DNA from 3 places in the Pantoea sp. X-Soil-ISGK-275 genome. Region 3 is predicted to be linked to each of the others. Evidence: predicted binding sites of a transcription regulator. Region 3 holds the regulator's gene; each other region holds the start of a gene.
What was found. The regulator CRP, encoded in region 3, controls carbon source genes, mostly activating them, when cyclic AMP is high. The targets are predictions, from matches to a motif close to ATGTGANNNNNNTCACAT.

Region 1: the regulator CRP is predicted to act here: its motif matches at 6,089-6,106, upstream of AC6I8A_RS03985 (iron-containing alcohol dehydrogenase).
Region 2: the regulator CRP is predicted to act here: its motif matches at 4,148-4,165, upstream of AC6I8A_RS01980 (nucleoside-specific channel-forming protein Tsx).

The regions. Positions count from the first base shown of each region.
Region 1 is NZ_AP035976.1:890,018-898,046, reverse strand. Features, by position in the region: gene AC6I8A_RS04015 (cystathionine gamma-synthase family protein) at 1-695, shown strand, start outside; gene cueO (multicopper oxidase CueO) at 688-2,277, opposite strand; gene AC6I8A_RS04005 (YacC family pilotin-like protein) at 2,455-2,802, shown strand; gene AC6I8A_RS04000 (DeoR/GlpR family DNA-binding transcription regulator) at 3,015-3,776, opposite strand; gene AC6I8A_RS03995 (D-threonate 4-phosphate dehydrogenase) at 3,783-4,763, opposite strand; gene dtnK (D-threonate kinase) at 4,756-6,027, opposite strand; gene AC6I8A_RS03985 (iron-containing alcohol dehydrogenase) at 6,210-7,358, shown strand; gene AC6I8A_RS03980 (dihydrodipicolinate synthase family protein) at 7,376-8,029, shown strand, end outside.
Region 2 is NZ_AP035976.1:449,406-457,434, forward strand. Features, by position in the region: gene AC6I8A_RS01960 (M20 family metallopeptidase) at 1-123, opposite strand, end outside; gene AC6I8A_RS01965 (amidohydrolase) at 120-1,433, opposite strand; gene AC6I8A_RS01970 (LysR family transcriptional regulator) at 1,547-2,449, shown strand; gene yjdN (VOC family metalloprotein YjdN) at 2,528-2,959, shown strand; gene AC6I8A_RS01980 (nucleoside-specific channel-forming protein Tsx) at 3,083-3,949, opposite strand; gene AC6I8A_RS01985 (sensor histidine kinase) at 4,284-5,642, opposite strand; gene AC6I8A_RS01990 (response regulator) at 5,639-6,298, opposite strand; gene AC6I8A_RS01995 (helix-turn-helix domain-containing protein) at 6,464-6,829, shown strand; gene AC6I8A_RS02000 (LysR family transcriptional regulator) at 6,906-7,796, shown strand; gene AC6I8A_RS02005 (MFS transporter) at 7,909-8,029, shown strand, end outside.
Region 3 is NZ_AP035976.1:3,846,289-3,854,317, reverse strand. Features, by position in the region: gene AC6I8A_RS17965 (YccS/YhfK family putative transporter) at 1-1,445, opposite strand, end outside; gene crp (cAMP-activated global transcriptional regulator CRP) at 1,504-2,136, opposite strand; gene AC6I8A_RS17955 (OsmC family protein) at 2,441-2,845, shown strand; gene AC6I8A_RS17950 (phosphoribulokinase) at 2,897-3,766, opposite strand; gene AC6I8A_RS17945 (YheU family protein) at 3,828-4,046, opposite strand; gene AC6I8A_RS17940 (hydrolase) at 4,049-5,065, opposite strand; gene AC6I8A_RS17935 (LysE family translocator) at 5,126-5,728, shown strand; gene AC6I8A_RS17930 (LacI family DNA-binding transcriptional regulator) at 5,730-6,710, opposite strand; gene tauA (taurine ABC transporter substrate-binding protein) at 6,944-7,924, shown strand; gene tauB (taurine ABC transporter ATP-binding subunit) at 7,936-8,029, shown strand, end outside.

The DNA of each region.
Region 1 (8,029 bases), 3.0 Mb from region 3:
TAGCGGATGTGATTGCGCAGCAGCAAGGATCGCGGCCGATTCTCGCCTGCGATAACACGTTGCTCGGCCCGCTGTTTCAACGTCCGTTGCAGCATGGCGCGGATTTGTCGCTCTATTCACTGACCAAATATGTCGGCGGCCATTCGGATCTGATTGCCGGTGCGGTACTGGGGAGCAAAGCGCTGGTCGGCAAAGTGCGTTCGCTGCGCAGCGCCATCGGCACGCAACTGGATCCGCACTCCAGCTGGATGATTGGTCGCTCGCTGGAAACGCTGTCGCTGCGCATGGAGAAAGCCACCAGCAATGCCGAAAAAGTGGCGGCGTTTTTACGCGATCATCCGCAGGTGGAAAAACTGCATTGGCTGCCGTATCTGGCGGCTGAAAGTCCGGCGGGCAAAACGTATCAGCGCCAGTGCAGCGGCGCGGGCTCAACCTTCTCGTTTGATATTCGTGGCGGGCAAGCGGCGGCGTTCCGTTTCCTCAATGCGCTGGAACTGTTCAAGCTGGCGGTGAGCCTCGGCGGCACCGAATCGCTCGCCAGCCATCCTGCCAGCACCACCCATTCGGGCGTGCCGCAGGATGTGCGGCAACGCATTGGCATCACCGACGCGACCGTGCGCTTGTCGATTGGTATCGAACATCCTGACGACTTGATTGAGGATATGCGCCTGGCGCTGGAAGCCTCGGTTAACTGACGCTAAAACCGAGCATCATGCCGGTATCTTCATGTTCCAGCAGATGACAATGCGCCATGTAGGCATTGTCGGCGTTAGCGACATAGTTGAAGCGCACCAGCACTTCGCTGCGCCAACCGTTAACGCTAACCATGTCTTTCCAGCCGGCGCGATGCGGCGCTGGCGGCTTGCCGTTTTCTGACAGGATGCGGAACTGCGTGCCGTGAATGTGGAACGGATGCAGCATGTGATCGCCTTCACCGGAAATCGTCCACTTCTCCAGCTTGCCCAATTCGACATTGAACATCGGCTTGGTCATGTTAAATGCCTGACCGTTGATCTTGTTGCCGTTGTGGAAATCGTAGGCGGCGGTTTTACCGTGGCTGCCGTGATCCATCGCCATGTCGCCATGATCCATCGGCTTGGCGCTGTGACTCATATCCATATTGCCATGATCCATTTTCATCTCACCCATGGCTTTATCGCCGTAGCGATCCATCAACGCCTGCATGCCTTGCTGATCAAGCTGCGGATCCATCATCAGCTGCAGCCAGCGGCTTTGCAGACCTTCGGTGGCAGGAATCGGTGGCAGATCCACCAGCTTGTCCGGCAACGTGCCGCTGGCCAGCACGCGCAGCGGCAGAATGTTGACCAGCGGCAGCGGTTGATCGAACGGTGCCAGCGTCATGCCCATTTGCGTGACTGGCAACGTCACCACGTCAAAGGCTTTGCCATCTGACGTATCCACCAGCACTTCAAAACGCTCGCCCGGCAGCAGCGGCAAGCTCTCCACTTTCACCGGTTCGGCCAGCAAACCGCCGTCGCTGCCGATCACATACAGCGGACGTTGATCGCTGGTGGCGATATGCAGCGAACGCGCGTTACAACCATTGAGTAAACGGAGACGCAGCCAGCCGCGCGGCACCGCATGCTGCGGATATTGCACGCCGTTGGTCAGCATCATATCGCCGAACCAGCCGACGGCGGCACGCATGATATCGAGCTGATAATCGAGTTGCGTTCCCGCTTTATTCAACTGCTTATCCTGGAAAATCAGCGGCACATCATCTTCGCCCCATTGCATTGGCAGACGCAATTTGCCGGACGCTTCATCCTCCAGCAGCACCAAACCGGCCAGACCTTGCGCCACCTGATAACCGGTTTTACCGTGTAGATGCGGATGGAACCAGCAGGTCGCGGCGGGTTGATCAGGGGTGAAACTCACCTGACGCGTTGCACCGGGTGCAATAATCCCTTGCGGGCCGCCATCGACGTCGCCGGGAATTTCCAGCCCATGCCAGTGCAAGGTGGTGGCTTCTGGCAGCTGATTATGGATATTCACCGTAACCGCTTTTTCACGTTGCAGACGCAGCGCAGGCCCGAGCAAGCCACCGTTGTATCCCCAGGTTGGCACCGCTTTGCCATTCCATTGGCTGCTGCCGGTCATGGCGGTTAAGGTGTATTGCCCGCGTGCATCAGGCTGCAAAATAGAGGGAATCGGCAATAATGGGCGCGTGGCGGCCATTAGTGAGCGGCTCCATAGCGGCAGCGCACCGGCGGCGCTGAGTGCGGCAGTCAACTTTAGAAAATGACGACGTTGCATATTCTTATCCTTGTCGTGAATAAGGGCACAGCGTAAACCTTTACCCTGCGGGAGGGTCAAGTCCTGAAACAGAATGCGCTGATAAAAATGGTGGGAATGGCCCGAAAGGGCAAATTTAGCGGAATACCGGCAATAACTGTGCTAACGTCAATAAATTGTCCCTTGTTGAGAATCATTATGACGAAAAGCATCAAGATCCTGCTGCTGGCGGGACTCCTTGGCTTCTCCTCCACCAGTTTTGCCCTGAGCGAATCCGAAGCAGAAGATCTGGCAGACCTCACCGCCGTGTTCGTTTATCTCAAGAACGATTGTGGCTATCAGGATTTGCCGGACGCTCAGATTCGTAAAGCGCTGGTGTTTTTCGCCCAACAAAACCGTTGGGATTTAAGCAACTACAGCAATTACAACATGAAGTCGCTGGGCGAAGAGAGCTACAAGGATTTGAGCGGTATCGCCATTACCAACGACAAGAAGTGTAAGTCGCTGGCGCGCGATTCGCTGAGTTTGCTGGCTTACGTTAAGTAATTCTGAGTGCCCGCTGTACGCTGACTCGGTTGGTGCCCGCAGTCCCCCTCCTCGGTTGGTGCTCGCTGTCCCCCACCTCGGTCCTCCCCCACAAGTGGGGGAGGAAGATGCTGCAATATGTCAGTTCGAGGGTTGCATGTGGCAGCGTCTCCTTCCCCCGCTGGCGGGGGAAGGCCGGGATGGGGGACAGCCAGCACAATCCCAATCTGAATCTAAACCGTTAACTCCAATCCAATACCACGCTCGCGCAGATCGCGGCACACCGCTTCATCCAGACGCGCATCCGTCACCACATCGGTCAGGCTATCAATCGGCGCGGCGCAATACAGTGACCATGAACCGTACTTGCTGCTGTCCGCCAGCAGAACGCGGCGGCGCGCATTAGCCAGCAGATCCATCTTCAATCCGGCTTTATCTTCGATTGGCGTGGTAATCCCGCGTTCGATGCTCCACGAGTTGCAGCTGACAAAGGCGATGTCGGGATTGATGCTGCGTAGCAGGCGGCGTCCATGTTCACCAATACATGACTGGCTGGAATCATCAATGCGTCCACCAATAATGGTGGTTTCGATTTGCTTAAACTCGGACAGAAACAGCGCGATGTGCAGATCGGCAGTGATCACCCGCAGCTTGAGGTGCGTCAGCTGGCGCGCCAGCTCCAGCATGGTCGTACCGGCATCCAATACCACCGCATCACCCGATTGCACGTAGCTGGCGGCAAACTGCGCGATGGCCTGCTTCTCGGCGAGGTTGCGCTGCATCTTCTCCAGCGTGGTCGGCTGATTAGGGATAAAGCGATTCAGCGTAACGCCGCCGTGGCTGCGGCTAATAACGCCCTCTTTATCCAGCTTGATCAGATCGCGGCGGATCGTCGCTGGCGAGGCGGAAATAGCGCTCACCAGTTGTTCAACAGTGACCAAATTATGGCTCTTCAGATAGTCCATAATCTGGTCGAGACGGCTTTGTCCCTTCATATTTCCCTATGCAAGCTGCATCGCGAGTTTAATGGAGATCGCCATGCTCGCAGAGTTCGCTTTACCTGTCCAGGCGATATCAAATGCGGTGCCGTGGTCCGCTGAAGTGCGGATAAACGGCAAGCCAGCGGTGATATTCACACCATCATAAAAACCTAATAGTTTCAGCGGGATGTGTCCTTGATCGTGGTACATCGCCACCACCATATCGTACTGCCCTTCCTGACACTGCAGGAACACGGTATCAGGCGGGCACGGGCCGCTGACGTCGATGCCCTGCGCTTTCATCGCTTTGATAGCAGGCGCGACGATAGTGATCTCTTCATCGCCAAACAGACCATTTTCACCGGCATGTGGATTGACGCCCGCCACGGCGATGCGCGGCTTGTCGAAACCGACGCGGCGCAGGAAGCCATCGGCCATGCCGATCACCGTCTGAATGCGCTCGCCGTTTAAGGTATCGAGGAACTTGCGCAGCGCAATATGCGTGGTGACATGAATCACTTTCAGCTTATCGGTGTAGAGCACCATGGCGTAATTTTTGGTGTTGGTCAGCTGCGCCAGCAGTTCGGTGTGGCCGGGATAAATATGTCCCGCCGAGTGCAGCGCCTCTTTATTTAACGGTGCGGTGGCAATCGCCTGCACCTCGCCAGCCAGCGCCAGTTCGGTGGCGCGTTTCACGCAGCGCCAGGCCAAATCGCCCGCCTCTTTCTGCACCACGCCGGGCTGCAGCGCGGCGGCATCCGCCAGCGGCTCATCAATCACGTTGATGATGCCGGGCGCGAAGTGCGCATCCTTGACCTGGTCGAGCACGCGCAGTTCAGCCTGCGGCGTGACATTGAGTCCCATTACCCGACGCAGCGTGTTGGCGCAACCCACCACCACCGCAGGCACGCCCGCTAACTCACCTTCTGCCAGCGCTTTAATGATGATCTCCGGGCCAATGCCCGCCGGATCGCCCATGGTAATCGCAATAATTTTACTCACTCGACTTCTCCTCAATAAAACGAATGGCTTCTACCAGGGTGTTTTCGTCACCAAAGCCACCTGCTTTGGTCATCACCGGCAGGTGTAATTCACTGTTAAGCAAAACCCCGTACGGCACGCAGCCCGCCACAAGGCCCTGAATCTGGAAACCGCTCGCGCCAAACGCCTGCGCCACGGCAATCGCCACATCACCGCCAGAGAGATACAGCCCGGCAGGCTGCGCCCTGCGGCACACGCGGCGGGTTAACTGCGCGAGAAACTGGCAGATGCGCTCGCCCAATAGCTGACGTGAAACCTGATGCTGTTGGCACAACTGCTCGATCTCGTGGCGCTGATCGGCATGTTGCGTAGTGCGCACCACGCAATGCGCGCCGTCGTGCAGCGCCTGCTGCATCGCCTGCTGCCACTGTTCAGCCTGCGGCCAGGCCGGTTGGGCAAAAAGCTGGCGGATATCAATATCGATAACGCGGATGTCGCGCTGGCTGGCGAGGCACGTAATCTGCTGCTGCGCAATCGCGCTCATCGAGCCAACCACCGCCAGCACCGGACGCGGCTGACGCGCCGCCAGCATCGCGCCAAGCGCATCGCTGAGCCCGGACGCACCGGCCAGCAATGGACGCGTCTCCAGCGTGGCTGCCGCAGCCATTAATAAGGCAATGTCGGCGTCCTGCTCGATATCCACCACCAGCAAACCTTGCTTGCTGGCCAGCACCTGCGCCAGCTGGTCGCCACGCAGCGTGGCGAGATCGAGGGTTTCACCCGGCAAGGCGCTCTGCATCTGCAATCGCGTCAGCACATGGCCGCTGGTGACCGGCGTTTTAGGATCGCTGGCGAATTCGCTGTCGATCAGACGTTGCTGGTGGATCCACACTTCCCCCGCCCGCGTGGTGCGTCCAAGCTTCGGCACCGCCGGCACCACTAAGGCTAATGTTTTGCCGCTGGCCTGCATTGCGGCGGCGATTTCCGCGCCGGGATTGCCGCGCAGCGTGGAATCAATCTTCTTGAACAACCAACCGTCATTAGCGATGGCCTGATGTTGCTCAATCGCCGCCCGCGTGCGCCGGGCCGCTTCCTGTTCGCTGAGCGCACGGCTATCGGTGCTGATGACCAGCACATCGGCGACATCAGCGTCATGCGGCGTGCTGCTATCAAACAGCACATGCACTCGCGCCCCGGCTTGTGCCAGCCCGCTGCCCGCGTCATTGGCGCCGGTAAAATCATCGGCAATCACCAGGACTGGCGTTTTCCATGGCGGTAAAGTCATGCTCTCTCCTGTTCCGGCCGCTGTCGTGCTGCAATGATTATATTCAATCATGATTGATTATATGTGAGCAAGATCAAATTAATCGAAATCAATTTGTCCTATAAAATTAGGCACTGTAGTGATAGACCTCGCGCTGCATGAGCAAACTTAATCATTCAGCGCAAAAAACGTAAGGGTAAGAGATGAATATCAACAGCACCGTGATCAGTGGCTTTCAGGCGCTTAATGACCTCAGCTATTTACTGCAAGGTAAAGAAAAAGCGCTGCTGGTGACCGATAAGAATATCGAAGGCATTCCGGCGGTGCAGACGCTAATCGCCCAGCTGAAGCAGCAGATTGCCAGCCTGAGCATCGTCAATACGGTGCCGCCAGAGCCCAGCCAGCACGATGTGGCGGCCATTGTCGCCGCGCTGCCGAGTACTGATGTGGATTTGGTGATTGGCGTCGGCGGTGGCAGCGTACTGGACGTCGCCAAGCTGCTGTCGATTCTGTGTGTTGAAGGCGCGCCAACACTGGACGCGCTGCTGGCGGGTGAAAAGCCGCAGACGCGCACCACTTCGCTGCTGATCCCCACTACCGCAGGTACCGGCTCAGAAGCCACGCCCAATGCGATTCTGGCAATCCCTGAGAAAGAGACCAAAGTCGGCATAATCTCGCCGGTGATGCTGCCAGATTATGTCGCGCTGGTGCCAGAGCTCACCACCAGCATGCCACCGCACATCGCCTCTTCAACCGGTATCGATGCGCTGTGCCATTTAATCGAGTGCTTTACCGCTACCGTGTCGAATCCGGTGAGCGATAACTATGCGCTGATCGGCATGAAAAAGCTGTTTGCCAGCCTCGAAACCACCCTCGCTGAGCCGGATAACCTTGAAGCGAGCCTGAATATGCTGTGGGCGTCTTATTACGGTGGCGCATCGATTGCGCATGCCGGTACGCATCTGGTACATGCGATGTCTTATCCGCTGGGCGGCAAATATCACCTGCCGCACGGCGTCGCCAATGCCATTCTGCTCGCACCCTGCATGCGCTTTGTGCGTCCGGCGGCGGTGAGCAAATTCGCTCAGGTTTACGATTTGCTACCGGATGCCGATACCTCGCTGGACGACGAAGCTAAATCCCACGCGCTGGTGGCGTACTTTGCCGCGCTGGTGAAACGCCTGAAGCTGCCCGCCAGCCTGGAAGAGCTGGGTATCGGCCCGGATCATCTGCCGTATCTGGTGGAAGCCGCGCTCGACGTGCAGCGCCTGATGAAGAATGTGCCGATGAAAGTGGATGCTGATGACGTACGCAACGTCTACCTGACGCTGTTTCCGGCTTTGAATCACTAAGGATTATCGAGGACAACATGAGCAAGAAAATTCAGGGCGTGTTAACCGCCATCGTCACTACTTTCGATCGCGACGGCGCATTCAATCCAGCCGCCCAACGCGAACAGGTTAAACGTCAGTTAAGCGCTGGCAACGGCATCTTCTGCGGCGGCACCAACGGCGAATTCTTCGTGCTGAACGAACAGGAGAAGCTGGCGGTGACGCAAACCTGCGTTGATGAAGTGAACGGCAGCGCGCCGGTGGTGGCGCACATTGGCGAGATCTCCACGCGTGAAACCATTCGCCTTGGGAAACAAGTGGCGAAGCTGGGCGTGGATGCGGTTTCGGTGATCACGCCCTATTTCGTGCCACTGAAACAGGAAGAGCTGATTGCCCACTATCGCGCGGTGGCCGACGCCATCGACGTGCCGCTGTTCCTCTACAACATTCCGGCACGCACCGGCAACACGCTGCAGCCAGAAACCGTACGCACGCTGGCCGCGCACCCGAACATCATCGGCATCAAAGACAGCGCCGGCAGCTATGAAAGCCTGAGCGGCTTCCTGCAAGCGGCTGTAGGAATCGACAGTTTTGATGTGCTGAACGGCCCGGATTCGTTGATTCATCAGGGCTTTGTCGACGGTTGCTCGGCCTGTATTTCGGGTCTCGCTAACGTGGCGCCTAAAGAGATC
Region 2 (8,029 bases), 3.4 Mb from region 3:
CAGCGCGGAAGACTTTGTCTCTTCAAAGCGGGTTTCCGGTACGTCCCAGATGGCATCGCTGAGGGCGGTAAAACGCGGTTGGTTTTGGTTGATGTAGTGATCGATAAATTCGCTGTGGCTCATCGCTGGCCTCCAACCTGCGCTTGATTGAGGGCCAGCGTCGCCAGCGTTTGTACGGCGGTCGCCATGATCGCTTCGTCGAAATCGAACTTCGCGTTGTGATGGCCTGCCGCCAGATCGCAACCGAAAATCACGTAGGAGGATTGGCCGCCGCGCTGCTGCACGCGCTCCAGCATGTAGGTGGCATCTTCCGAGCCCGCCGCCTGCTGTTTGGTATCGATCACCGAGTTGAAAATGCCCAGCGCCTCGGCCTGCTGGTGGATGAATTCCACCCACGCCGGGCTCGGCGTACAGCTGCGTGCGCCGCCCATCAGCTTGACGTCATACTCCACGCCGTACATCGCCGCCGCACCGGCAATCACACGCAGCGCCTGCTGATAGATATCGTCGTTAACCTGATTGCTGACGCCGCGCGTTTCCACCTTCATCAGCGCGCAGTCGGGCACCACGTTGCGTCCGGTTCCGGCTTGCAATACGCCGACGTTAACGCGCGCCACGCCGCCGCTGTGCTGCGGCAGATTGTGCAGCGCCAGCGTAGCCTGCGCCGCAGCCAGCAGGGCGTTGCGACCCTCTTCCGGTTTGCCACCGGCGTGCGCGCCGACGCCGGTGAAATTGACGTCGAGTTTGGTGGTGGCGAGGAAGCTGTCGCTGCCACAGACGATTTCTCCAGCGGGCACGCCAGTACCAAGATGGATGGCGGTGAACAGATCGACATCATCCACCACACCGGCCGCGACCATCGCTTTCGCCCCGCGCACGCCTTCTTCGGCGGGCTGGAAAATGAGTTTGATGGTGCCGCTCAGCTGCGCTTGCATCTCCATCAACACGCCCGCCAGCGCCAGGCCGATAGTGGTGTGGCCGTCGTGGCCGCAGGCGTGCATCATGCCGGGATTGCAGGAGGCAAAGCCTTCGCGCGTTGGCAGATGATCGGCGGCGCGGCTTTCGTTCTGATCGAGCGCATCCATATCCACGCGAAAACCCATCACCGGGCCCGGACGACCGGTTTCCAGCGTGGCGACCACGCCACAAAAACCGCCGGAGAAGTGCTTAATCCACTGCGGCAGCGCGCCTTGCTCCAGCGCGCGTGCTTCCTGCTGCACCAGCACCTCATCAGAGGGCAATCCCATGCGCGAGTCGGCATCGATCACCTCGCGGCCCAGTTTGAGTTGATAACCAAGACGATGCAGCTCTTCAGCCACCAACGTGGCGGTGCGGAACTCCAGCCAGCCCGATTCGGCAAAGTGGTGCAGATCGCGTCGCCAGGCCTGCATCTGCGGGATGCGCGCGTTGACGAGGTCAGAAAGGGTTTTCATCGGCATGTCCTTTGTGTTGGTTTTTTATGCATTCATCCGAATCTACACATTGGTTTTGCCGCGCATAAGATGCGAATATCTTGCTACTGATAAACAACGGTTATCATCAAACTATGTCTGCGAACCTCAAACTTCATCAGCTGCGCGCGTTTGTTGACGTGGCACGTCAGGGCAGTATTCGCGCCGCCAGCCGCTTGTCCGGGCTTTCACAGCCTGCGCTGACCAAAGCGATTCAGGAACTGGAGCTGGCGCTGGGCGCACGCCTGTTCGAGCGGCGACAGCAGGGCGTAACGCTGACCGATATCGGTGATAACTTTTTTCAGCATGCCAGCCTGATACTGGAAGAGTTGCGGGTAGCGCAGGAAGATATTCAGCAGCGGCTGGGATTAGCCGGCGGGCGCGTTAACATCGGCGTGGGCGGCAGTATTGCGCGCACCGTCATGCCGCAGGTGATTAATCAATTTCATCGCGAGTATCCGCTGGTTAAGGTGCGGATTGTTGAAGGTCAGCTGGTTTCGATGGTGCATGAACTGCGCCAGGGCGAACTGGATTTCACCATCAATACCTATGATAAAAATCATCTCGATCAGGAATTGGTGTTTGAACGGCTGATGGAGCGTGATTATCAGGTGGTGATGCGCAAAGGACATCCGATGGCGCACGCGCGCACGCTGGCTGAGTTGCAGCACTGCGACTGGACCATGCCGACGCCGCAGGGAAGCTATTATCGGCTGCTGCACGATCTGTTTGGCGAGCGCGGCATGGCACCGAAAATCGTCGTCACCTGCGAGACCTTTATGGCCTGCACCAGCCTGGTGGCACAGAGCGATTTCGTCAGCATTATTTCGCGCGATGTGATTGAAGACCCGACGCACGGCGGCCAGCTGATCTCCCTCGAGCTCGACGAACCCTTACCGAAAGCCACTTTCTACCTTATCCAGCGCAAAGACACCGCGCTGACACCGATGAGCGCCTACATGGCGCAGCTGTTTCGGCGCTACTGTCAGCAAAGGTAAGAGTGCGGCCTGGCTCGCAACGGTATAAATAATGTGCACTACACTTGCAGGGGACGTTCCCTTTATGGAGTACAGAGCATGCAAGTTACCCCGTATGTTTTTTACAGCGGTCGCTGCGAAGAGGCGATTGCCTTCTACCTCGACGCCACCGACGGCGAGCTTCTGTTCAAGATGACTTATGGCGATATGCCGGATGAAACGCCGGTGGAGGACGAAGGTTGTATCTCGGGCGTGAGCTTTTCGCCGGAGCAGATTATGCATGCCCACCTGCGCATCGGTCAGGGCGAATTGATGATGAGCGATGGCGCACCGCAGGCGGCGTATGGCGGTTTTGCCGTGAGTTTATCCACGCCGGATGAGGCGCAAGGCAAGCGTTGGTTTGAGGCGTTGTCAGCGGGCGGTGAAGTGACGAAAAGCTGGGCACCGACGTTCTGGGCCAATGGCTTTGGCATGTTGACCGATAAGTTCGGCGTACCGTGGATGGTGAATGCGTATAAGCCGCAGATTTGAGTATAGGGTGCGCGCTAGCCCTCACCCAGCCCTCTCCCGCAAGCGGGAGAGAGAGTAGGTAGGGGCACGATCTGTTCCCTCTCCCACTTGTGGGAGAGGGTTAGGGTGAGGGAAACCAACAACTTAGAAGTTGTAACCCACCACCAAATAGTAACCCCAGCCAGTCGATTTCACTTCAAACGGACCGTTACCGAAGTTCACCTCCTGGCCGTCAGCCCACTGGCCGCCGTTGTGGAAATAACGCGCCACGGTTGAAACATGCCAGTGATCGTAGTTCAGCGACAGAATGTGGCTCGATGCAATCGAGTTGCTGGTGCGTGAACGATCGGACTTATCACGCAGATCGGAACCCCAGTCGAAGTTGGTGAAGCCGATGTAGCTCAGCTTGCCGCCCCACAGATCGGTAATCGGCACAAAGTATTTCACCTTGAAGCGGTAACCATCCCAGCTGTTTTCGTTCGCCGCACCGTAGTTTTCCCACTGGTATTTCGCGTAAACGTTCAGCGACAGGCCGATATCGCTGTGCGTATCGATGTCAGTGCCGAGACCCATGTACCAGGTGTTCTGACGGCTATCGCTGTTGCGACCCATGTCATAGATGTAGTTGTTGGCGAAGTACCACTCTTTAAACGGACCAAAGGAGAGATCGGTGCCGGTCAGCTTATCGATGGAGAAACGTGGCTCAATTTCCATGAACATCGGCGAACCGTGGTCGAACACGCCGTTGGCGTTGCTGTTGCCCACGCCGAAGAAGTTGGTCAGATCGAGGTAGCCGTAGAAATCGAACCAATCCTTTTTAGCAAAGGCTTCGTATTCCAGATACACGTCGTTGTTGAACTGGGGTCCAAAACGGGTGTGGTAGCTGCCCACCACGTTCACGCTCTGATGCCACCAGTCAGAAACGTACTGCGGATCGCTGTCTGCCGCTTGTGCCGCACCAGTCCAGCTGCTGGCCAATAAGGCCCCTGCTATCAACGCTTTATATTTCATTATTGTTAACCACATGCTTTTGATCGCCGGGCCGTCGCCGCGATCGGGTGAAATTGATCCCAGGGGATGGGCAGTGAGTTGTCGTATCCGGTCTGTGTCGCCAGATTTTCAAGCTTGCGTAATGTGCCTGTAACAGAGGCATAGAAAATAGATTTTGGTCACGTTTGTCAAAAAGTGTTGCAGTTTGATTCACTGGAAATGTGATCGTTATCACATAAAGACCGTGAGGCGAACGGAACCCCGCAACCGTTTACGTGTCGCGTTCGTCGGGAAAAAGGGGTTGAGAGAATGGTGCGATAGGTTGCATGGTCGCCATGAATGGCGACCCTACGGGTTATGGGAGGGTAACGCGTACCTGCAGGCCGGCAATCTGGCCCTGTTGATCGTGGCGGTTCGACAGCGCAACTTGCATCTGATGCTTTTGCGCCACACTGCGCACAATCGATAAGCCCAAGCCGCTGCCTTGCGCCTGCACGTCCGGCGAACGGGTGAAGCGGTCAAAGGCGCGTTCGATAAAGGATTCCGCCATGCCGGGCCCGTTATCGACAATATCCACCACGGTGTGATTACCGACGCGATGCAGCAGCACATCGACCAGGCTGCCTTCCGGCGTGTGCAGCATCGCATTGCCGATCAGGTTATCAAACAGGCTTCGCAGATCGGAGCGGCTGGCGTGCAGGCGATAATGGGTGGTGCCGTTAAAGCCGATATCAATGCCGCGCTTATCTGCCACCACCATCAACTGCTCAATGCTCTCTTTCAGCAGGTCGTCCAGCTCGATGCTTTCCACCGTGGCGACCACCGATTGATCTTCCTGACGCGAGATATTCAGCAGCTGCGTCACCAGATGGCGCGTGCGCGTTACGCCCGCTTCCAGCTGATCGAACTGGCGGCGGGCTTCTCCGGGTTGAATATGTTGCCGCAGATTCTCCAGCTGCAAGGTCACGGCGGTGACCGGCGTGCGCAGCTCATGCGCCGCATCTTCGAGGAACTGACGCTGCGATGACCAGGCCGCGCGCAGTCTATCCAGCAAGGCGTTGTAAGCTGCCACCAGCGGCAGCACTTCGTCCGGTAAACCATCAGGTGAAACGCTATGCGGATGCAGCGTTTCCTGGGCTGCGATATGGCGCGACGCCACGCGTAAATCACGCGTTATCGCCCGCACCACCAGCCATATCACGATCAGTGAGAGCGGCATCATCAGCACCAACGGAATGATGGCGGAGAGCGCTCGCTTGACCATGATACTTTTCATGTAGCCGATATTATGCAGCACCTGAATATTGCCGATTTCACTGCCCAGCTCGCCGGGCCGCGTGTAAACACGCCATTCGCAGTCGTCGCCACAATCCCCGACTTTCAAATCGGTCCAGCCTTTTTTCAGCTGCAATGGCGCATGCAGGCCCGGCCACGAGCTGGCGCGCAGATGGTTGCTTTCGTCCCACAGCTGAACGATATAGGTGCTTTTGAGTTTCTCTTCATGCATCACCATCGGCATCAGCGCCGGCATGCGTTGGCTGCTGGCCCAGGCATCAGCGATCTTGGCGAGCTGATCGTCCTTCATGGTACCCATCATGTCGCCGTAGCAGTGATAGAAATACCAGGTGACGCCGCCGATCATCGCCAGATGCAGAATCACCAGCGTGGCGAGCAGTTTGTTACGCAGCGAGCGCATAAAGGTGAAAGGTTTCATATTGCCGGTACCCGCCAGCCAAGTCCGCGTACGTTGCGGATCACTTCGTTATCCAGTTTGCGGCGCATACCGTGAATCAGTACATCCACCGCGTTGCTGCTGACCTCTTCGCCCCAGCCGTAAATGCGGTTTTCTAACTGTTCGCGTGAAAGGATGGCGCCGGGCCGCTCCAGCAAGGCGTAGAGCAGGGCATATTCACGTGCGGTGAGCTGTTCGCGCTGGCCTTTATACAACACTTCGCGCGTCATGATGTCGATCTGCACGTCGCCGCTGCCGAGCAGAGAATCTGCCGCACCGTGGCGACGGCGGGTAATGGCGCGCATACGTGCCAGCACCTCTTGCAGATCAAAGGGTTTCAGCAAATAGTCATCCGCGCCGCTGTCCAATCCCTGAATGCGCTGCTGCACGGTATCGCGGGCGGTGAGCACCAGCACCGGCGTCATGTCGCCGCGCGTGCGCGCTCGTCGCAGCACCTGCAAGCCATCTTCACGCGGCAAGCCAAGATCCAGCAACACGCAGGTATAGCCGCCTTCGGCCCAGGCATTGCTGGCATAGACGCCGTCGCGTACCCAATCCACTGACCAACCTGCCGCTTCCAGCGCTTGCTGCAGATTCGCGCCAATCATTTCGTCATCTTCTACCAGCAGCACACGCATGATGCCCTCCAACTCAACTGAACGCAGTGTAGCGACAGATAATTAGGCCAGAATTATACCCGTTTTCCCGCTTGCTAATTCTGCGCTAATTTTCTGCTAATTAAGGGATAAATTTAACGCGCTATTGTGGCGGCACTGGACACATTGCCAACGCAGGAGAATCCCATGAATCAGCGCGAATTTATCCGTAGTTTGCTGGACTGGATAGAGAATAACTTAGGGCACGATCTTCATCTGGATGAAGTAGCACGCCGCTCGGGATACTCCCGCTGGCATCTGCAACGTCTGTTCCGTCAGCACACCGGTTTTTCGCTGGCCGAATACATTCGCCAGCGCCGCTTAACCGAATCGGCATTGACGCTGATTAACAGCGATGAGGCGATTTTGCAGGTGGCGATGAGTTACGGCTTCGATACGCAGCAGGCTTATACTCGCACCTTCAAAAACTACTTCATGGTTACGCCAGGCCAGCTGCGTCGCCAGCGTCGCGTCGAGCCGGATCGTTTATTGTTCCCATTAGCCGTCGCGTAGGGTCGCCATTTATGGCGACCAGGATCGGGGAATTTGTTATAAGCTGCTGTTCTCACTCTCTTAACTGCCAGAGAACATGGACAACAGCGACAATCTCTCCGCCATGATGCTGTTTGCACGCGTAGTGGAACGGCAAAGCTTTAGCGAAGCCGCACGCACCTTAGGCGTCTCCAAATCCCACGTCAGCCGTGAAGTGGCGCGGCTGGAAGTGCGCCTCGGCATCAAGCTGTTGCAGCGCACCACGCGCAAAGTGGTGCTGACGGAGCTCGGCCAGGCTTACTATCCGTTCTGTGTGCGCATGCTGGAAGAGATGCATCGCGCCGACGCCTTTGTGCAGCAGGTGCATCAACTGCCCGCCGGCAACGTGCGCTTGCAGGCGCCGGTCACCTACGGCTGCCAGTGCGTGGTGCCAACGCTAAATGACTTTATCCGCCGCCATATTCACATCAACGTTGATCTCGAACTCACCACTAGCGATGACCCGCAACCCAGCGCCGACGTGGCGATTGTCATCCGCGCACGTGCGCCCGATGCCGCTAACTATCGTGAACTCGCCAGCATTGATTGGGGCTTGTACGCTACGCCGGATTATCTGGCGGCGCATGCGGACATCGATCATCCCGACCGCCTGACGCGCCACGACTTACTGCTGTTTCACGGTCCGGCGCACACCGCCGCGCTGCCATTTCGCCGTGATAAACAGCGGCTGGCGTTGGATGTACATAGCCGTTTCCGCGCTAACAACAGCATGGCGCTGCTCAATGCGGCGCTGGCGGGGACCGGCATCGCTTATCTGCCTGCTTATATGACGCAAGATGCTTTGACGCGCGGCGAAATTCAGCAGGTGCTGCCGGAGTGGCAAATGGATCGCCTGCACAGCTATCTGTTGCTGAAAGAGCAGCCGCAACCCTCTTCGCCGGTGACATTGCTGTGCGATGCCTTAATCAAGGCGCTCGGCATGGCGTAATTGTTGTTATCTGGCAACAATGCTACGCCGCCTGGCAATTATCATAACAACCCTGTTTTCTCTGATTGCTCGCTGTTAGCCTGCTAAAAAAGCAAAAAACAGGGATATCACCATGCAGCAACCTCCACTCGCGTTAGCGCCCGAACAGCAACACTGGAAGCGAAATTTATGTGTCTGCGTGCTGGGTTCGTTCAGCACCATCGTGGCGATGACACTACTGTTGCCGTTTCTGC
Region 3 (8,029 bases):
AACTGTGCGCCGTTGAGCGACAGCAGCTGCAGCGAATACACCGCCGTGACGGTGAAGCCAATCATCGACCAGCCGTAATATTTCCGCGTGATCAGATAACTCGCCAGCGTGATCCCTAGCATAAACAGCAGCGTGATCGATTCCGGCACCGCCAGCTGGAGCGACGCGGCGGCGATCAGCAATCCGGCAAAAGTGCCCAGCGCACGGTGCTGGATGCGCACGCGCGTCGCGCTGTAACCGTTCTGGCTGACGAACATGATGGTCATCAGAATCCAGTAAGGTTTGGGAATGTTGAAGAACAGCGCCAGCGCGCTGCCAAACATCAGCATCACGGCAAAGCGTGCCGCGGTGCGTAACGCGGTGGATTTGAATGACAGATAACTGCGCAGCGCGGGTAACAGCGGCAAACGGCGCTGGCGATCGGCCATCAGGTCACGCGTGTAGAGCGGCTTCTGCGTACGCAACACGCGGGCGATGCGGCTGAAGTGATACAGGCAGAAGTTGCCGACCGGGTTATCCGGATGCTGGCGCGCAATTTTCTCCAACGCGCCGAGCTGTTTCTCCATATGAAAACGGTCTGGCAGCTGATGGTAGAGAATTGCATCCGCCAGCACGCGCAGTCGCGCCGAGATGATTTTGGCGTTCCAGCGAATCACCGCTTCGGCGTGGCTCTCTTCAACCAGCTTCTGCACCTCTTCCGGCTGATGCAAACTCACCGAGATGTGTTCCTGTAAATCCAGCGCCACCTGGAAAGCGCGCGTCAGGCGTTTGTGGCTGTTATCGCGACTGGCCGACAGCATATGCATTTGCTGGTAGCAGGTGGTGATGAGATCGACCGCCTTTTGCTGACGTGCCAGCAACGGTGGCAGCGCTTTTTCCGGATCGGTCAGCTGCGTCAGTAAGGTGTATTTGGCATCGCAGTAATCCGCCAGCTCGCGGAACAGCAGGCTGAGCGACTCGCGCATCGGCTGCTCTTTCCACAGCCAGAACCAGAACCAGTTGAATAAGCCGTACCACAGCGTGCCGCCAATGTAGAGCAGCGGCGGCACCCACATCGGCATGCGTCCAACCAGGCTGAGCGTGAAAATAGCGGCAATCAAAGTCGCGGGCAGCAATCGTGCATGCAGCGGGCCGATTTCGCCGGTCACGCCAATCAGCAGCGGCAACGCCAGCAAAATCAGCGGCAGCGGAACCTGATAAGCGGTGAGGATTTGCATCAGGAAACTGCCGGTGGCAAACAGCGAACCCCCCACAATCAGGCGTTTGAAGAAGCGTTTGTGCGGCGTATCCAGACCCGCCATGTTGCAGCAGGCCGGCACTAACGAGAACAGCAGCCCTTTTTGCAGATCGCCAAACAGCCAGCCGAGAGCCACAGGCAGGCACAGCACCAGCGTTTGCCGCAGCGCATAGTTAACTTCGGGATGATAGATGATTCGACGCCACATCAGCTCATCGCAAATAGAAACGGCGCGATGTTGCCATCACGCCGTGGGTGAGAAGAAATTAGCGGGTGCCGTAAACGACGATGGTTTTACCGTGTGCAGAGATCAGGTTCTGATCTTCCAGCATTTTCAGGATACGACCCACGGTTTCGCGTGAGCAGCCCACGATCTGACCAATCTCCTGACGGGTGATTTTGATTTGCATCCCGTCTGGGTGAGTCATCGCATCTGGCTGTTTGGCCAGATTTAGCAGCGTTTGCGCGATACGTCCGGTGACATCGAGGAAGGCAAGGTTGCCCACTTTCTCAGATGTCACTTGCAGACGACGCGCCATTTGCGACGAAAGTCGCATTAAAATATCCGGGTTTACCTGAATCAGCTGACGGAATTTTTTGTATGAAATTTCAGCCACTTCGCAGGCAGACTTCGCACGTACCCAGGCACTACGTTCCTGGCCTTCTTCGAAAAGACCGAGTTCGCCGATGAAATCTCCCTGATTGAGGTAGGAGAGAATCATCTCTTTGCCTTCTTCATCTTTAATCAGTACCGCTACGGAACCTTTTACGATGTAGTACAGCGTTTCCGCTTTCTCACCCTGATGGATGAGCGTGCTTTTGGATGGATATTTGTGAATATGGCAATGGGACAGGAACCATTCGAGTGTAGGGTCTGTTTGCGGTTTGCCGAGAACCATTCGCTATTATCCTCTGTTGTAATCGTGCCCAAAACACAGGGGGCATTTTTCCCTGTCAGGCGGTTTAATCGTCGAGCGTTTCCAGTAAAGGAAAAATTATTCCGGGTGGACTCTTAAGCTACGCTTTTGATTCTTCCGGCCTTCGTCTGTGATGACGAAAATATTTTCAGCACTGTTTGTAGCACAGCTTTTGCGAGCTGTCTTGTGTTGTCTCGCTTCAGCACAAGGGGGATTACTCTGGATTGCTGTTTGTCAGGTGAAAGCGTACTCTGGCGGCAAAACCGCCGCTTCAGGAGAGAGAATAATGCAGGCACGAGTGAAATGGGTGGAAGGTCTTACCTTTCTCGGAGAATCCTCATCTGGCCATCAGGTATTAATGGACGGTAATTCCGGTGATAAAGCGCCAAGTCCAATGGAGATGGTGCTGATGGCCGCGGGCGGCTGTAGCGCCATTGATGTGGTGTCGATCCTGCAAAAAGGGCGCAGCAATGTGGCGGATTGCGAAGTGAAACTCACCTCAGAACGCCGTGAAGAAGCGCCACGCATTTTTACCACCATCAACCTGCATTTTATCGTCAGCGGCAAAGCGTTGAGCGATAAAGCGGTTGCGCGCGCGGTTGACCTGTCAGCGGAAAAATATTGCTCGGTGGCGATCATGCTGGGTAAAGGCGTGGAAATTACCCACAGCTATGAGGTTGTCGAGTTGTAATCGGTCGAAGGGGAGGCATTCATGCCTCCCTTTTCACCGCCCGCACCAAACCTATTCAATCCGCTTCCCTTCAATCAGTCGCTGTACCAGCGGCAGCATAATCAGCTCCATCGCCAATCCCATTTTGCCGCCCGGCACCACCAGGGTATTGATGTGGGAAATAAACGATCCCTGAATCATCGCCAGCAGATAGGGGAACGCGATGCCTTCCAGGCCACGGAAATGAATCACCACGAAGCTTTCGTCGAGCGAGGGAATTTCGCGGGCGGCAAACGGGTTTGAGGTATCAACGGTCGGCACGCGCTGGAAGTTAATGTGGGTGCGCGAGAACTGCGGCGTGATGAAGTTAATGTAATCCTCCATCGAACGTACCACCGAATCCATTACTGCTTCGCGTGAATGGCCGCGCTCGCCGGTGTCACGCACCAGCTTCTGAATCCACTCAAGGTTAACAATCGGCACCACACCAACCAGCAGATCGACATGCTCCGCCACATTTTGCTGCTGCGTAACCACGCCGCCGTGCAAGCCTTCATAAAACAGCACATCGGTGTTTTCCGGCAGCGGCTGCCACGGCGTGAACGTGCCCGGCACCTGATTCCACGGCACCGCTTCATCGTAGGTGTGCAGATATTTGCGTGATTCGCCGAGGCCGGTTTGACCGTAATGTTTGAACGTCTGCTCCAGTAGGCCGAAATCATTGGCTTCCGGGCCGAAGTAGCTGATGTGGCGACCGAGATCGCGTGCTTTGCGGATCGCCATGTCCATTTCCGGACGCGTGAAGCGATGGAAACTGTCGCCTTCGAGTTCCGCCGCATGCAGGTTCAGCTGCTGGAAAATCTTACGGAAGGCGAGGCTGGTGGTGGTGGTTCCGGCGCCGCTGGAACCGGTGACGGCAATAATTGGATGCCTGGCTGACATAACAGAGCTCCCTGTGAAGTCCGGCGATGAGCATTGTTACCACGAATTGCCGCGGGGTGCATCAGCCGCGAAATTCACCCTTCGGCATAATATTGATCGATTCATGCAGTTCCGACCACACCAGCACCACGTCGCCGCGCTCCAGCTGGCGGCGCACGTCGGCGACTTTTTGCAGCAAACTGCGTTCCTGCTCGCCGTAATCGGTGCCTTCGCGTAACACGAAGGTTTCAATCAGATTTTCCAGCGTCTCCGCTTCGAGTTGTTGCCAGGGAATAATCACTATTACACATCCAGATAAGTTGAGAGCCAGTCGGGCACGCGTTGTTCCAGCCACATTTTCGGTTTAAGCAAGGTGCCGCCGACAAAGCCGACATGGCCACCTTGCTGCGTCAGCTGATACTGAATGGAGGCTGACAGCTGGTCAGGTTGCGGGATCACGGCATCAGTCATAAAGGGATCGTCTTGCGCATGAATGATCAGCAGCGGTTTACGCACGCCGGTGAGCAGCGGCATCGCGCTGGCTTGTTGATAATAGTCGCTGGCGTCAATAAAACCGTGCGCACGTGCCGTTATGGCATCATCAAATTCGCGTAAGCGGCGGAAAGCGCGTAACTGGCTGAGATCGACCGGCAGCGTGCCGGGCCAGGCGTGCAGTTTGCGCGTAGCGTTCTTTTTTAGCCGCGTCAGCAAATAGTGCTGATAGAAGCGAGAAAAGCCAACATCCAATTTGCCGCTGCACGGCTCCAGCGCCAGCGGCGCTGAGATGGCGATGCCGGCATCAATCGGCACATCGTGACCTTGCTGACCCAGCAGGCAAGCGAGCATGTTGCCGCCCAGCGAAACGCCGACTGCAGCGGTCGGCACGCTGCCCCATTCACGCTGCAGCCAGTTAAGGAAGTAGGTGGCATCTTCGGTTTCACCGGAGTGATAGATGCGCTTCAAGCGATTAGGCTCGCCGCTGCAGCCGCGAAAGTGCATCACCACCGCCAGCCAGCCGCGCGCCTGACACGCCTGCATCAGGCCATGCGCATACGGGCTGCGAAAGTTGCCTTCCAGGCCGTGAAACATCACCATGCGCGGCTTGTGACGTGCCTGCGCCGGATCTTCGCTCCACGCTAAATCGACAAAATCGCCGTCCGGCAGGTCAAGACGCTGCCAGTGCGGACGCAACGTGACGCGGCGGCGCAGAATACGCGGCAGCAGTGTTTGCAAATGCGCGTTACTGAATCCGCGCAGGGGGGTAAAGCGCTCGCCGCTGGGGCGATCAAAATAGCTTGGGTAAAGGCTTGTCTGATGCATAAGTCGCTGATAGCTTCGATGGGTTGTTCGCTTTACTGGGTGAGGAGCACCCGAATATACATGGAACTGAGTCTTTTTTTATCAATGTTAGGTTTTCTTTGGGTCGCGGCCATCACGCCCGGGCCCAATAATATGTTACTTACCGCCTCGGGTGCTAATTTTGGCTTCCTGCGCACCATTCCGCTGCTGATTGGTATCATGATTGGTATGCAAGTCATGTTGCTGATGGTGGCATTCGGCATCGGCGGTCTCATCCTGCTTTATCCCTCGCTGCATCTGATTCTGAAGATTGCCGGTAGCCTTTATCTGCTGTGGCTGGCGTGGAAAATCGCCAGCGCCGAGTATGAAAAGCTGGAAACCGATGATGTGACGGTGAAGCAGATGCCGTTCTGGCAAGGCGGCTTGCTGCAGCTGATCAACCCGAAAGCCTGGCTCATGGCCCTCGGCGCAGTGGCCAGCTTCAGCCTGGCAGGCAGCGAATATCTGCATTCGGTGCTGGCCATTAGCCTCGGCATGTTCATGGTGAACGTGGTTTCTGGGGTGATCTGGATGGGCTTTGGCTCGCTGATTGGACGTCTGCTGCGCAGCCCGCGCGCGTGGAAAATGTTCAATCTGGCGATGGGCTTGCTCACCGCCGCGTGCGTATTGCTGATTTGGCGCTGAATTAACTGGAAGCGCGTTCAACGCGCTTCCACGGCAACACTTCATGAACCACCGACGAGTTGGGTTGGCGGATGCGTTGGACCAGCAGCTGTACGCTGCGCGCGCCCATGCGATTCATCGGTTGCTCAATCGTCGTCAGCGGTGGATTCAAACTGCTGGTAAAGTTGATGCCATCAAATCCTACCACCGCTAAATCTTCCGGCACGCGCAAGCCCGCCTCCAACGCCGCGTGTATTACGCCAACCGCCAACACATCTGATACCGCGAATACCGCATCCGGCCGTTCCGGCTGCGTCAGCAGTTCGCGCAATGCCGCACTACCCGCTTCACAGGTGATATTCTCGGCGTAGGCCACACCGCACCAGCTGAGATCCAGCTGCTCCAGCGCCGCACGATATCCCTCTTCACGCTTATGTGAATAGAGGTAACGCATATCACAGTTCACCAGCGCAATGCGGCGTCGGCCTTTGTTCGCCAGATAACGCACGGTTTCGCAAGCCGCTTCTTCATTATCAATCGCCACACTTGAGGCGGCGATCGCCGGATCGTATTCGGCACACTGAACCCAAGGCGCATCGCCAATCAATTCTTTCAACTCTTGCAGGGTACTGGCGGCATCCATGGTGATCACGCCATCCACCACTTTGCCACTCAGTAGCGCAATGTAAGCCGCTTCGCGTCGCAATTGCGATCCTGAGTTACACAGCAGAATGTGGTAACCCTGCGCTTCCGCTTCGGCTTCAATGCCCTGAACCACGCGTGAGCAGAACGGATTGGTGATGTCGGGAATCAGCACTAACAGCATATGGCTTTGTGAGGTGCGCAGCTGGCGCGCCAGTAAGTTGGGTTGATAGTCGCAGATGTCGATGGCCGCCAGCACTTTGGCGCGCGTATCCGGGCGCACGCCGGGATTCTGGTTCAAAACCCGTGAAACGGTGGCTTTGGACACACCAGCCAGGTGTGCGACTTTCTCAATCGACATGGATTCAAGACCGTAAGTAAAAAGTGAAAAATGAGATGTCTATCAATATCACAGCTGCCATGTGAGCGCGTGACATATTTACCGATTTCCCTTCTCTTTCCATTTGCACTTTCTGCATAGCCTTGCCCAATGTTGATCTAAGAACCGATCGTCATTAGGGATAATTTTTAATTCCTTTGTGAAATTACTCTTGCTGGAGAAACTGCGCAGACAAAAACACATTGGGGTGAATGATGATGGCGATGAAAAAAACAATAACGGCGGTCGCAGCGGCTCTGGCCCTGATGGCGTTCCAGGCGCAAGCGGTCAACGTTACCGTGGCGTATCAGACGTCGGCGGAACCAGCCAAAGTGGCGCAGGCGGATAATACCTTCGCCAAAGAGAGCGGTGCTACCGTCGACTGGCGCAAATTTGATAGCGGAGCCAGCGTGTTGCGTGCTCTGGCATCGGGCGACGTCCAGATTGGTAATATCGGTTCCAGCCCGCTGGCGGTCGCCGCCACGCAAAAGCTGCCGATTGAAGCTTTCCTGCTGGCCTCACAGCTCGGTAACTCCGAAGCGCTGGTGGTGAAGAAGACCATCAAAGATCCTAAAGACCTGATTGGCAAGCGCATCGCCGTGCCGTTCATCTCGACTACGCACTACAGCTTCCTCGCTGCGCTCAAGCATTGGGGCATCAAGCCTTCGCAAGTGACCTTAGTCAACCTGCAGCCACCGGCGATTATTGCCGCCTGGAAACGCGGTGACATCGACGGTGCTTACGTCTGGTCTCCGGCCGTCAATGAGCTCGAGAAAGATGGCAAGGTGCTGACGGATTCCTCGCAGGTTGGCAAGTGGGGCGCGCCAACGCTTGATGTGTGGGTGGTGCGTAAAGATTTCGCGCAGCAGCACCCAGAAATCGTCACCGCCTTTGCCCGCAGCGCGGTTGAAGCGCAGCAAGCTTACATTGCCAATCCAGATCAATGGCTGAAGCAGTCAGACAACCTGAGCAAGCTGGCGCGCCTGAGTGGTGTACCCGAAGCGGATGTGCCGGTGCTGGTGAAAGGCAACACGTACCTCACCGCGCAGCAGCAGGTGGAGCAGCTCGGCAAGCCGGTGAACAAGGCGATTGTCGATACTGCCGGCTTCCTGAAAGAGCAGGGCAAAGTGCCAGAAGCGGATAGCGATTACAGCAGCTTCGTCACCACGCGCTTCGTTGCACCCTTAGTGAAATAACCGGAGGCCGTATGCTTAACATCACCCATCTCAATGCGCGTTACGCCGGACAACCCGCGCTACAGGACATCAACCTGCAGCTGGGCAGCCGAGATCTGCTGGTGG